2 regions of the Lactobacillus panisapium genome follow, and region 1 is predicted to be linked to the other one. Evidence: predicted binding sites of a transcription regulator. Region 1 holds the regulator's gene; the other holds the start of a gene.
The links. The regulator HrcA, encoded in region 1, represses chaperone genes, less so after heat shock. The targets are predictions, from matches to a motif close to TTAGCACTCNNNNNNNNNGAGTGCTAA.
Positions count from the first base shown of each region.

Region 2: clpP (ATP-dependent Clp endopeptidase proteolytic subunit ClpP) is a predicted target of HrcA. The motif match lies at 1,552-1,578, and genes of this name have one in related genera.

Region 1 covers NZ_CP048268.1:1,207,903-1,214,244, forward strand. The annotation lists gene dnaJ (molecular chaperone DnaJ) at 1-779, opposite strand, end outside; gene dnaK (molecular chaperone DnaK) at 858-2,720, opposite strand; gene grpE (nucleotide exchange factor GrpE) at 2,739-3,332, opposite strand; gene hrcA (heat-inducible transcriptional repressor HrcA) at 3,345-4,394, opposite strand; gene ribF (riboflavin biosynthesis protein RibF) at 4,534-5,466, opposite strand; gene truB (tRNA pseudouridine(55) synthase TruB) at 5,488-6,342, opposite strand, start outside.
Region 2 covers NZ_CP048268.1:758,909-765,250, reverse strand. The annotation lists gene GYM71_RS03790 (GW dipeptide domain-containing protein) at 1-1,438, opposite strand, end outside; gene clpP (ATP-dependent Clp endopeptidase proteolytic subunit ClpP) at 1,611-2,195, shown strand; gene whiA (DNA-binding protein WhiA) at 2,248-3,183, opposite strand; gene GYM71_RS03775 (gluconeogenesis factor YvcK family protein) at 3,187-4,221, opposite strand; gene rapZ (RNase adapter RapZ) at 4,226-5,104, opposite strand; gene GYM71_RS03765 (HdeD family acid-resistance protein) at 5,202-5,744, opposite strand; gene uvrA (excinuclease ABC subunit UvrA) at 5,795-6,342, opposite strand, start outside.

The DNA of each region.
Region 1 (6,342 bases):
TAGCTTATGTACAAATCACCATAAGGTCCACCATTTTTACCTGCTTCACCTTGACCTTCATAACGGAGTTGTTGACCATTATCAATTCCGGCTGGAATATTAACCTCAATGGTATTTTTACCGTCTACAACGCCATTACCATGACAAGTCTTACATGGATGCTCAATGATGACACCCCGACCATGACATTTATCACAGGTAGTTTGCCGCCGAATTACACCAATCATTGACTTTTGGCTAACGGTCATTATTCCCGTACCACCACATTTGTCACAGGTAATAGGTTGAGTACCCTTTTCAGCACCGTTACCCTTGCAAGTTGGACATGTTTCACTGCGAGTATAAGAAACTTGTGTTTTCTTACCATTAATCGCATCCATAAAGTCAATTGTTAACGTATAATCAAGATCTTCTCCGCGAGTTGGTGCTTTCGGATCAACATGACGTGACGAAGCCCCAGCACCACCAAAGAAATCATTAAAAATATCGCCGAAATCGCCAAAGCCACCGAAGTCGCCATATCCTTGGCCGGCTCCACCGCCAAAGCCGCCCTGACCATTTACGCCAGCAGAACCAAATTGGTCATATTGTGCCCGCTTTTGCTGGTCATGTAAAACTTCATATGCTTCGTTAATTTTTTTATATTTTTCTTCTGCACCAGGTTCATGATTGATATCTGGATGATACTTTTTAGCTAGTTTACGGTAAGCAGAGTTAATTTCTTTATCACTGGCATTCCGATCAACGCCTAGCACATCATAGTAATCTTCTTGTGCCATCTAAAAGCTCCTTACTTTACAAAAGAAAAGAACTACTTATGCGGCAGTTCTTTTCTAATTTATTCAATTATAAACCCTTTATTTATCTGGGTCTACCTTATGAAATTCACCATCGCCAGCAGAGCCATTATCAGAGCCGCCATCTTGTGAACCTGGGTTTTGTGGGCCTGCCTGCGGACCAGCTTGACCTTGGGCACCTTGAGCTCCACCGTTAGCTTGGTATAATTTTACGGCTAAATCTTGAGCAACTTTTGATAATTCATCCTTCTTGGTCTTCATTTCATCCAAGTTATTATCTTTTTGTGCCTTCTTCAAAGCCTCAAGAGCATCTTTAACCTTCTTAGTATCATCATCTGATACCTTGTCTTTGACTTCATCTAAGGTCTTTTCAGTTGAGAAGATTAATTGGTCAACCTCATTGCGAAGATCGACTTCTTCCTTCTTCTTTTTATCCTCTTCAGCATGTTCTTCAGCTTCTTTTTGCATCTTTTGAATTTCTTCATCAGATAAGCCGGAAGAACTCTTAATAGTAATCTTTTGTTCTTTTCCAGTACCCATATCCTTAGCAGATACATTAACGATACCATTCTTATCGATATCAAATGTAACTTGGATTTGTGGTACACCACGAGGAGCAGCAGGAATGTCAGTTAACTCAAAGCGACCTAAAGTCTTGTCATCAGCTGCCATTGGACGTTCACCTTGTAAAACATGGACATCTACTGCTGGCTGATTATCAGCTGCAGTTGAGAAAATTTGACTCTTTGAAGTTGGAATTGTGGTGTTCTTCTCAATTAATTTAGTGAAGACGCCACCCATTGTTTCAATCCCTAATGAAAGTGGTGTAACATCAAGTAATACGACATCTTTAACGTCACCAGAGATAACCCCACCTTGAATAGCAGCACCTAAAGCTACAGCTTCATCTGGGTTGATTGAATGGTCAGGTTCCTTACCAGCCCACTTTTTAACTGCTTCTTGAACAGCAGGTATACGAGTTGAACCACCGTTTAAAATAACTTTATCAATATCGCTAACAGTTAAATCGGCATCCTTCAACGCATTATCAAATGGGATCTTGGTACGATCAACTAAATCAGCAGTCAATTCATCAAACTTAGCACGAGTTAAGTCAGCTTCAAGGTGAAGAGGACCAGACTCACCAGCAGAAATGAACGGAAGAGAAATATGAGTTGATGATACACCTGATAAATCTTTCTTAGCTTTTTCAGCAGCATCCTTTAACCGTTGTAAAGCCATCTTGTCTTTAGAAAGGTCAACGCCATTTTCATCTTTAAAGTTCTTGATAAGCCAGTCAATAATCTTATTATCAAAGTCATCCCCACCAAGGTGAGTATCACCGTTAGTCGAAAGAACTTGGAAGACGCCGTCACCTAGTTGCAATACAGAAACATCAAATGTACCACCACCAAGGTCGTAAACTAATACTTTCTCGTCTTCGGCATCTTTATCAAGACCGTAAGCAAGTGATGATGCAGTAGGCTCATTGATGATCCGTTTAACTTCTAAACCGGCAATCTTACCAGCGTCCTTAGTAGCTTGACGTTGTGCATCGTTGAAGTATGCAGGTACGGTGATAACTGCTTCCGTAACTTTTTCACCTAAATAATCTTCAGAAAACTTCTTGATGTATTGTAAAATCATGGCAGAAATTTCTTGTGGAGTATAAGACTTGTCGCCAATTTTTACCTTGTAATCAGTCTCACCCATATGACGCTTAATTGATGAAATTGTGTTAGGGTTAGTGATTGCTTGTCTCTTAGCAACTTCACCTACTTGAATTTCACCATCTTTAAATGCGACAACGGATGGAGTGGTACGGTTACCTTCTGGGTTAGTAATAATCTTTGGTTCTTTACCCTCTAAAACTGCTACTGCTGAGTTAGTGGTTCCGAGGTCAATACCGATAACTTTTGACATTAATAATCTTCCTTTCAATTATTGTGCAACAACAACCATTGCTGGTCTTAGTGTACGATCTTTATATGAATATCCTTTTTGTAAAACTTGAACAACGTGATCTTTTTGTTCATCATTTTCAGCTTCTACAGTTTGTACTGCTTGATGTAAATTAGGATCAAATTTAGCTCCCTCAGCTTCAATTTCACTGATACCATGATCCTTCATCGCCTTAATCAAAGAATCCAAAGTCATTTGGACACCCTTTTTAAGTTGTTTAGAAGCTTCATCATCTACTTTAGTATTCAAGGCACGTTCAAGGTTATCCATTGCTGGTAGAACATCCTTTGCTAAAGATTGTGATTCATACTTGATTAATTGTGCACGCTCATTATTGTAGCGATTTTGCATATTTTGCATTTCCGCTTGACTACGAAGGAATTTGTCCTCCAAGTCTTTCTTTTCTTCTTGAGCTTTGGCTAAATTTTCCGCAAGCTTTTTTTCTGCGGATTTTTGATCTTTGTGTTCGTCAACCTTAGTACTTACTTTGCTTTTTTCATCTTTTTTAGCTTTTTCTGTTTGACTTTTATCTTTGGCCAAATCTTTTTCGCTAACATATTTTTCCTTACTCACGGCTAACCTCCTTTATTTAAACCTACCATAATATTCAAGTAGTTTCTTAGCCAATTCATTTCTAAAGTATTCCAAAAGGCCAATAACTTGTGAATATGGCATATTATTCGGGCCAAGTAAAGCAATTATGCCCTTGCCATGGGAGCCAACGCTATACTCTGCCGTAAGCAGACTATAATCTCTTAACAAATCATTTGACAATTCAGAACCCAAACTTACACGTACCGGATATTTGCCACCATCTGAATTAGTCTTGTCATCAACAAAATTAGAAATCAAATCATTGTGATCAATCAATTCATATAGTGAACGCAAGCTAGAAACATCATCAAACGAACTATTATTCAATAAGTTGATTTGACCATCAACGTACATCTGCTCACTAGCAGCATCGTTAATAACATCTTCAACTAAATCAATTAGTTCGCTTACATGATTACTCGTTAGCTTTTTACCCAAGGTCTGATTAAGCAAGGTAGGAGTTATCTCACTTAAAGCTTTTCCTACGAGCTCATCGTTAATCATCCGCACAGCTTTTTCTACTTCATCACCGTGAACATTATAAGGTAAGCTGTAAACTTGGCTATGGACGTTACCATCACTAGTTACCAAGATTGCCATAATTTGGCGATTAAATAACGGTACGATTCGAAAGCCAGTGATAGTTAAATCACTATTTTCGGGTCCCTCTGCAAAAGCAGTGTAATTAGTCAAGTCAGAAAGAATTTTGGCAGCTTCCTGTACAATCTCGTTGACTTGGTGAAAAGGCTGATCTAATTGACTAACAATTTTCTGGTAAACAGACGACGGGATTTGAAGAGGTTCAAGTAAATTATCTAAGTAATACCGATATCCTTCAGTAGACGGTACGCGTCCACTTGAAAGGTGTGTTTTCTCAAGTAATCCCTTGTCTTCCAAAGCAGCCATTTCATTACGAATAGTTGCACTAGAAACTTTAATTGGCAACTGATTCATGACCGTTTTAGATCCAACCGGTTCATGCGTTTGCGTAAAATCATTAATAATTGTCTTTAAAATTAATTCTTGACGTTCGGTCAACATAAAAATCGCCCTCACTTTTAGCACTCATACTTATCAGGTGCTAACAATTATTATGATACTAGTTTTTAGCAGAATGTCAAGTCGAGTGCTAAACTTTTTTATGACAAAATGCAGTTTTCTAATTAACCGGAAGAATTTATTAGTTTCTCTGGGCAAAATAAGCCTTTATTTCAGCTTCATCTTGTTTCATCTGCATTTTTAGCTCGTTCAAGTTAGCAAACTTAATCTCACCACGTGTATACTTGTACCACTTTATAACCATGTCCTCGTCATAAGCTTCTTCATTAAACCCAAATAAATTAGATTCAATAAAAATCTTCTTATTATCATTAATAGTTACATTATAGCCAACACTAGTCATTGAGTCATACCATTGACCCTTAATTTTAGTTCGGGTTGCATACACGCCAACCTTTGGCACCACTTTGTTAGTATCCCATACTAGATTAGCTGTAGGAAAGCCCAATTTATGCCCATTACGCAGACCATGACCTACTGTCCCAGACATAACATATGGCGCACCCAAAAGTTTTTGTGCTAAGTCCATCTGACCAGCAGTAATTGCCTTTTTAATTTCCGTCGAGCCAATCTTTTGACCATCATAAGATTGTTTCGGAACATCAATTATTTCAAATCTGCCTCTAGCAAATTTAGGAAAATTTTTCATATTAGCAATATCTTTAGGACCATAAGTATAATCAAAGCCAGCCACTACCGTGTCAGCACCCAGTTTGACGACAATGTTATCAACAAATTCTTGTGCAGTTAACTGGCAAAATTGCTCATTAAAATGCATGACCAATAAATAGTCGACACCAAGTTTTTGCATTTTATAGGCTTTTTCACCTAAATTATCTATATAGGTAACTTGTGAATTTTGGTAAACCTCTTTAGGATGACGGTCAAAGGTCATTACAACCAAAGGCAAGTGCTTGTCGTCTGCCTTTTTTTTGGCAATTTTAATTAACTGCTGGTGTCCGAGATGGACGCCATCAAAAAAACCAAGCGCTAAGATAATATTAGTTGGAAATAGCTTTTCGCCGATGGGGTAAGTTAAATGGATAATGTGCACGATAAATAACCTTCATTTCACCTATTCGTTTTGTAACAGCATCAAATCAGGGCGATAAACAGCATCATCCTTTTGATAGATTGCTTTAACGCTATTATTGTACCTTAATGCAACCTTTTTTGCATTCGTTTTCAAAGGGATTGAATTGCCATTTTTTACTTTCAGCCATTGACCACTAGTTAAATCGCAAGTTTCATAGTCCTTAAAAAAGGCATCAATTGGTTGAATAAAGTTGGTCACTTCATCAGGATGAGCAATAATTTGATCAAGTTTAACCGCTTGATCAATGGTAAAACCAGAACTTGCAGTCCGGCGTAATGTTTTCATCACGGCTGGAACCCCGAGCCGGGTGCCTAAGTCATTAACAAGGGATCTTACATATGTACCTTTACTGCATTCAATTTGAAAATCAAATTCTTGAAAACCGGTTTTTGAATCAAATACCGGTTCAGACATAGTATCATAGGCAAAAATTTGCACTTGCCTTTTTGGCCGGTCTACTTCGATACCCTCACGAGCGTATTCATATAGATGCTTACCATTAACCCGGACAGCTGAATAAATTGGTGGTACTTGTTCAATTTGGCCAACAAATTTTTTCATTTGCTGTTCAATTTCTTCTTTTGCAATCGGATCAGTCAACTTCTGACTCTTGAGAACCTTGCCACTTATATCATAGCTATCAGTAGCATAGCCTAAAATAGCTGTTCCCACATATTTCTTATTTTGCGTATGCATTAGTTCAATTAACTTGGTAGCCTGACCAATCGCTATTGGCAAAACACCAGTTACATCGGGATCCAAAGTACCAGCATGACCGATTTTCCTAATATGAAGGGCTTTACGTAAATGGTAGACGACGTCAGCACTGGTCAT
Region 2 (6,342 bases), 450 kb from region 1:
CAGTATACATTTCATAATCATTCATCACAACACCGTTATGGAAGTAACGTGGATTGTCTTGGTCACCAACCCAAGTCTTAATGGTCCAAATCTTATTAATTTGCATATCACTCTTCCGAATTTGTAATAATTCTTCAGAATCGCTGCTCTCTTTCAAAGTATTGTCATTGTTCAAAACATAGATATATTTGTCACTTGAACCCATGGCTTGACCATGTCCAATTGGAATATAAGGACTAACTTTAACGTGTTTTACATAATTGTTAAAATCCTTTTGTGACATATCGAGTAAGTATTGGGCGTTATAAGGACTAGTTAGTTTATTTAAATCATAACCCACAATGTGTCCTGATCTTAAATATGTATGGCTTAATAAACTAGTGTATGCCCATCCCTTTGACACAGTAACGCCTTCTGGGATATGACCTACACGGTTAATATTATCATCACTAGGATCTTTGACACTGAGTAAAACTGGTTGATAGAATTTAGTCTTCAGCGTTAAATTACCACTTGTCAAAGTGTGTTTTTCAGTTTCCGGTGAATATTCAGTTGGACTAACATAATTTACTGAAGAACCATAGTGTGTTTTCCATGCTTGGTGATCATTAGTACCTGGTTGAGCTGGTAAACTGTTAGTTACGTCTGGGTCGGCAATTCCCTCTTTAGTACTCTTTCTAACCGTAACTTTAACAGTAGCAGTAGCCTTACCATATGTATATTTTACTTTATAAGTTTTTGGAGTAGCACATGGTATAGTATCACGCGACACCTTGACATTATCATTGTCAATTACTGTTCCCATATAGTTAGTTGCATAGGAAATAGCATCTCTTGTAGGAAATTCATAGCCATCATTACGAACTAAAGTGACTGTTTTAGGGACAGCAATTTCATTTCTTGCAAAATAATTTTCATTGACATAGCCGACCTTACGACCGTCAACATAAATTCGCCAGTAGCGGTATTTCTTTGTTTCAATCAATTGGTCAGATTGAATGTGATTGTATTGAAAATTGATGCCGTCAGCGACTTTTTTGACAACCTTACCATTTTTAACGTCTTGCCAAACTTTATAATTCTTATTACCGGCAACTTTAGTCATCATGGCATAACCAGTAATAATCTGCTTTGGCTTCTTTTTATTTTCTTTGTCTTGATCGCCATTATCCCCATCATTAGGGTTCTTCGGATTAGTCGGTGTTTTTGCATCTGTATTACTATTACCGTTGCCGTCGTCATCGTCAGCACTTTCACCATTATTTTCATTATTGTCAACTGTATCAGAGACAGAATTCTTATTAGAATTGTTTTGTGCCGGTGTTTGCTGCGTAGTACTGGAATCAGCTACAACTGGAGTTGCACACAATCCAGTCGTTGCTGGTAAGCAGACTATCAATGCTGTCGTCATTGTTGCTATTTTTTTAATAAGCTTCAAAATTATTCCTCCAAAAATTTAGTTTACTCTTCGTATTATATAATAAGAATGTTGTAACTTAGAATACAAAATTAATACACTTTCATTGACAGGTTTTGATGTAAGTGATTTAATTAGCACTGTACTTATTAGAGTGCTAATAGATATGAATTTTAATTCAGGAGGTAGAAATATGCTTGTACCTACAGTTATTGAACAAACTGCCCGTGGTGAGCGTGCTTATGACATATATTCACGCTTGTTAAAAGATAGAATTATTATGCTTAGTGGTGAGATTAATGATGATATGGCCAATTCAATTATTGCCCAATTATTATTCCTTGATGCCCAAGACAACACAAAGGACATTTCACTATACATTAATTCACCAGGTGGAGTAATTACTTCTGGTTTGGCAATCATGGACACCATGAACTTTATCAAATCAGATGTTTCAACCATTGCAATTGGAATGGCTGCATCAATGGCATCAATTCTTTTAACCAGTGGAGCTAAGGGTAAGCGTTTTGCTTTGCCAAACTCAACCGTCTTGATTCACCAACCTTTGGGTGGCGCACAAGGTCAACAAACTGATATTCAAATTGCAGCCAATGAGATCTTAAAGAGTCGTGAAAAGATCAATAAGATTTTACACGAGACAACTGGTCAGCCACTAGAAAAGATCCAAAAGGATACTGAACGTGACAACTACTTGACTGCTGAAGAAGCAAAAGATTATGGTTTGATTGACGAAATTATGGTTAATCAAAAGAAATAGTTAAATACAGCCAAATTAAAAGAGCTTTGAATAATTTTCAAAGCTCTTTTTGTTATTCATTTAATGTTTCAGCCATCTCATGCAGTTTGGCAAACCGATGATTAGCGCCCGACTTCGAAATCGGTCCATCTGGTACTTTTTCGGCTACTTCTTTTAAGGAAAGTTCCGGGTTCTGTAATCGCAGACGGGCTATTCCCTGTAATTTTTCGGGAATGTTTTCTAAGCCAATTTTATTATCAATCAGCTCAATGTCTTCAACTTGTTTAGCGGCAGCCGTTGCCGTTTTTTTCAAATTAGCCGTATCACAATTAACCAATCGGTTAACTGAATTCCGCATATCACGCATTATTCTGAGATCCTCAAAAGAAAGCATGGCATTAATTGCACCAGTTATATGTAAAAAATCACCAATTTTTTCAGCTTCTTTTAAGTAGACGATATAACCCCGCCGCCGCTTAGTTGTTTTCGCATTAAGCTTAAAATAATGATTCATCAGCTTAAGCAGATCATTATTATGATCCTCATAAGCAGAATAGATTTCAAGGTGGTAACGACTTGTTTCAGGGTTATTAACGCTGCCACTGGCCAAAAATGCACCTCGCAAATAAGACATAGCACCTTCACGCGAATTAATAATTCTTTTGGGAATACGGGTAATTAATCCTGCCTCGGGAGTTAAAATTTCCAAATTTGTCAGAATTTCTTTAACGTGATTTTGCAGTCGAACCAAGTATTGATTATTTTTCTTAAGCTTCATTTTTCGTGAAACTATTAATAATGGTTCGACCTTATATGCAGTTTTAATTAAAGAAAAAATGCGACGCGCAATTGCGGGATTTTCGGTCGTAATATCAAGGCTAAACATGTGATCATGAAAGTTTAACACGCCGTTCATTCGTAAAAATGCCGCTAACTCAGCTTTTGCATGCTCAGGATGAATTGGTAGCGACGTTAACTCCTTTTTTACCTTGCTCGCATAGCTTGCCATTAACTAATCCATTCTCTTTCTGCGGGACATTGCCGCAAACGCCCGATTAATAATTTCTTTAGCCACTTTTTGCCCATCGTGAAAAACAAGGCCACTTCGTTGATCAATAAAATCATCGGTAATGACGCGGCACCCTTGCTGCCTTAAGCCAGCATAATCATTTTTAACCGGCTCAATATAAGCATCGTAATCATCCGGGTCAAATTTTGACATATCAATCTTGGCCCCATTAACCAATGTTGTATTAATATAATGACCGCCAAGATGATTATTAATTACAGATACATGGTCACAATCAGAGAAATGATCTGTTTCACCAAGCTGAGTCATAATATTACAAATATAAATAACTTCAGCTTGCGTTTTCTTTACAGCCTCACCTAAATTCGGAATCATTAGGTTCGGCAAAATTGAAGTAAACAAACTTCCCGGTCCCAGAACTACGGCATCAGCCTGCATTATGGCCTCTAAAACGGGCGAAACGGCTTCTGGCTCAGAAGTAGAATTTGTATCAGTTACCCAAACACGCTTAATCCGTTTATCTTTATTAGTTATCTCCTTTTCCCCTGCTTGAACTGTGCCATCAATAAATTCAGCATTTAGTGTCAAGGGTTCATTTGAAGCTGGAAAAACATGACCATCAACTCGCATCATACGTGATAAAGATTGCACGGCATCAAAAATATTACCATGCATTTCATTTAACGCTGCGATAATTAAATTACCAATCGCGTGCCCGGAGAAAAATGAATCTGATGAATCAAACCGATATTGAAAAATATCTTTTTCTTCCTGAGGAATATCACTTAATGAAACTAAGACATTTCTAATATCACCAGGTGGAACAACGTTAATAAAGTTTCTAATCGAACCAGACGAGCCACCATCATCCGATACGGTAACGATGGCAGTAATCTGCGCATTTTGATCCTTTAAGGCGTTTAAAACTACTGGTAAGCCAGTACCGCCACCAATAACAACGATTTGTGGTCTTCTGCTTTTAGTAACTCTAATTATTTTAGAATCTTCATAGGTCATTTTTTCACCTTTTTCTAGTGTAGCGACTAATTTCGCGGTGCGTAATATCAACTGAATAATTTTGGGATAAATCATGAGCAAGCTGCTGGGCAATTGCGACACTCCGATGCTGTCCACCAGTACAACCAATCGCAATTGTTAATTTACCCTTGCCTTCTTTAATATATCCGGGCACAGCTGTTTCCAGTAAATCTAATAACTTCTTGTAAAAGACTTTTGTTTCGTTTTTTTCCATTACATATTTGGCAACACGCTTATCTAATCCAGTAAACGGTCGCAATTCAGGAATATAAAACGGATTGGGCAAAAAACGAACATCCATAACGATATCCGCATCGATTGGCATACCATACTTGAAACCAAAGGACAGGACTTCAATCGAAAATGGTTGTTTTGCCTTACCACTAAACTCATCAAAAAGTTTCTGCTCAAGCTCTTTGGGCTTCAAATTAGAAGTGTCAATAATATCGTTGGCCCGATTTTTTATTCCCGTTAATATTCGACGCTCCTCAATAATTGCATCGAGAAGTCTACCACTTCGAGCAAGTGGTGGAACTCTTCTTGTTTCTTTATAGCGGGCAACAAGGGTATCATCTGAGGCATCTAAAAAAACAATCCTCGTTTGAACGCTACTATTATCTTCAAGTGAGTTTACTTCGTTTAACAAATCCTTGTAAAAATTTTTAATTCTAAGATCAACGACAACTGCCACCTTTTTAAAGTCATCTGAATTAACGATTAAATCCCAAAAACTGGAAAGAAGCGTTGGTGGCAAATTATCTACAACGAAATAGCCCATATCTTCAAGTGCATGCGAGGCCACCGTTTTACCAGCACCACTCATACCTGTAACGATTAATAATTGCTTTTTATTGACAGACATATGCTATCCCCCTATTGATATAATTATAACATACCGGGTGTTTCATAACTTTTCTGGGCAAAAAAAAAGTCCGCTAGGAACTTTTTCTTTGTCTTTTTTATCTACGGGCAAATGCCGCAATTACTTCACCTATTCCGAAAATCAATAGCCATAATGAAACTAGCCAGATTAACGTTAAAGCTGACAATGCTGGGTTAAACATTAAACTAATTGCGATTAATAATCCGAAAATATTCAAAATAATATTAATCCAAAAGTAAAAACCCGAAATATCTCGTAAATGCCACGAAAAAATAATTCCAGAAATTGAATCGAATAGGAACCAAAATGCAAATAAATATGCAATTGTCAGTCCAGCAGCATCGTATGAATAGAGGAATAGAACACCGATAATGATATCCAATACCCCAGAAACAATTGAGAGCCAGCTAAATGAAACAAAATAGCGAAAACGGCTATAAAATGCCAACCAAACAAATCCTTGTACAATCGATACAATTGCAAACAACAATACAAATGCATGTAATGCCTTGCCTGGATGACGGATTAAAAATAGCCCTGCTATGATCATTAAAATACCAGAGATTAGTGCGGCCCAGTTAAAGCCACGGTTTTCCCTGTAATTTGAAAAATTATCCATCTTTCTTCCTCCCTGACCGTTATTTTACACTTTTTGAATAAGAATAAATACTATTTATTATCTTTTTTAACGGTCTGCTTAGTTAATGCCGTATCGCGTTTAAGCACGGGAGCAAGATATTGACCGGTAAAGCTTTCCTTAACTTTTGCCAGTTGTTCTGGCGTACCTGTAGCAACTATATTGCCACCGCCTTCGCCACCTTCTGGGCCCAGATCAATTAACCAATCAGCATTCTTAATTACATCAAGATTATGTTCAATAATTAAGACTGTGTTACCTTGATCAACTAAACGCTGCATGACATCAAGAAGACGCTTAATGTCATCTGTATGTAATCCCGTTGTTGGTTCATCCAAAATATAGAAATTCTTACCTGTAGAAATCTTTTGTAGTTCAGCAGCTAATTTCATTCTTTGGGCTTCACCACCAGATAAAGTCGTAGCCGATTGCCCTAATTTGACATAGCCTAAACCAACATCAACTATTGTCTGCAATTTCCGCGCAATTTTAGGAATATTTTTGAAAAAGTCGCATGCTTCACTAATTGTCATATCGAGAACTTGTGCAATATTCTTTTTCCGGTAAGTTACCTCCAAAG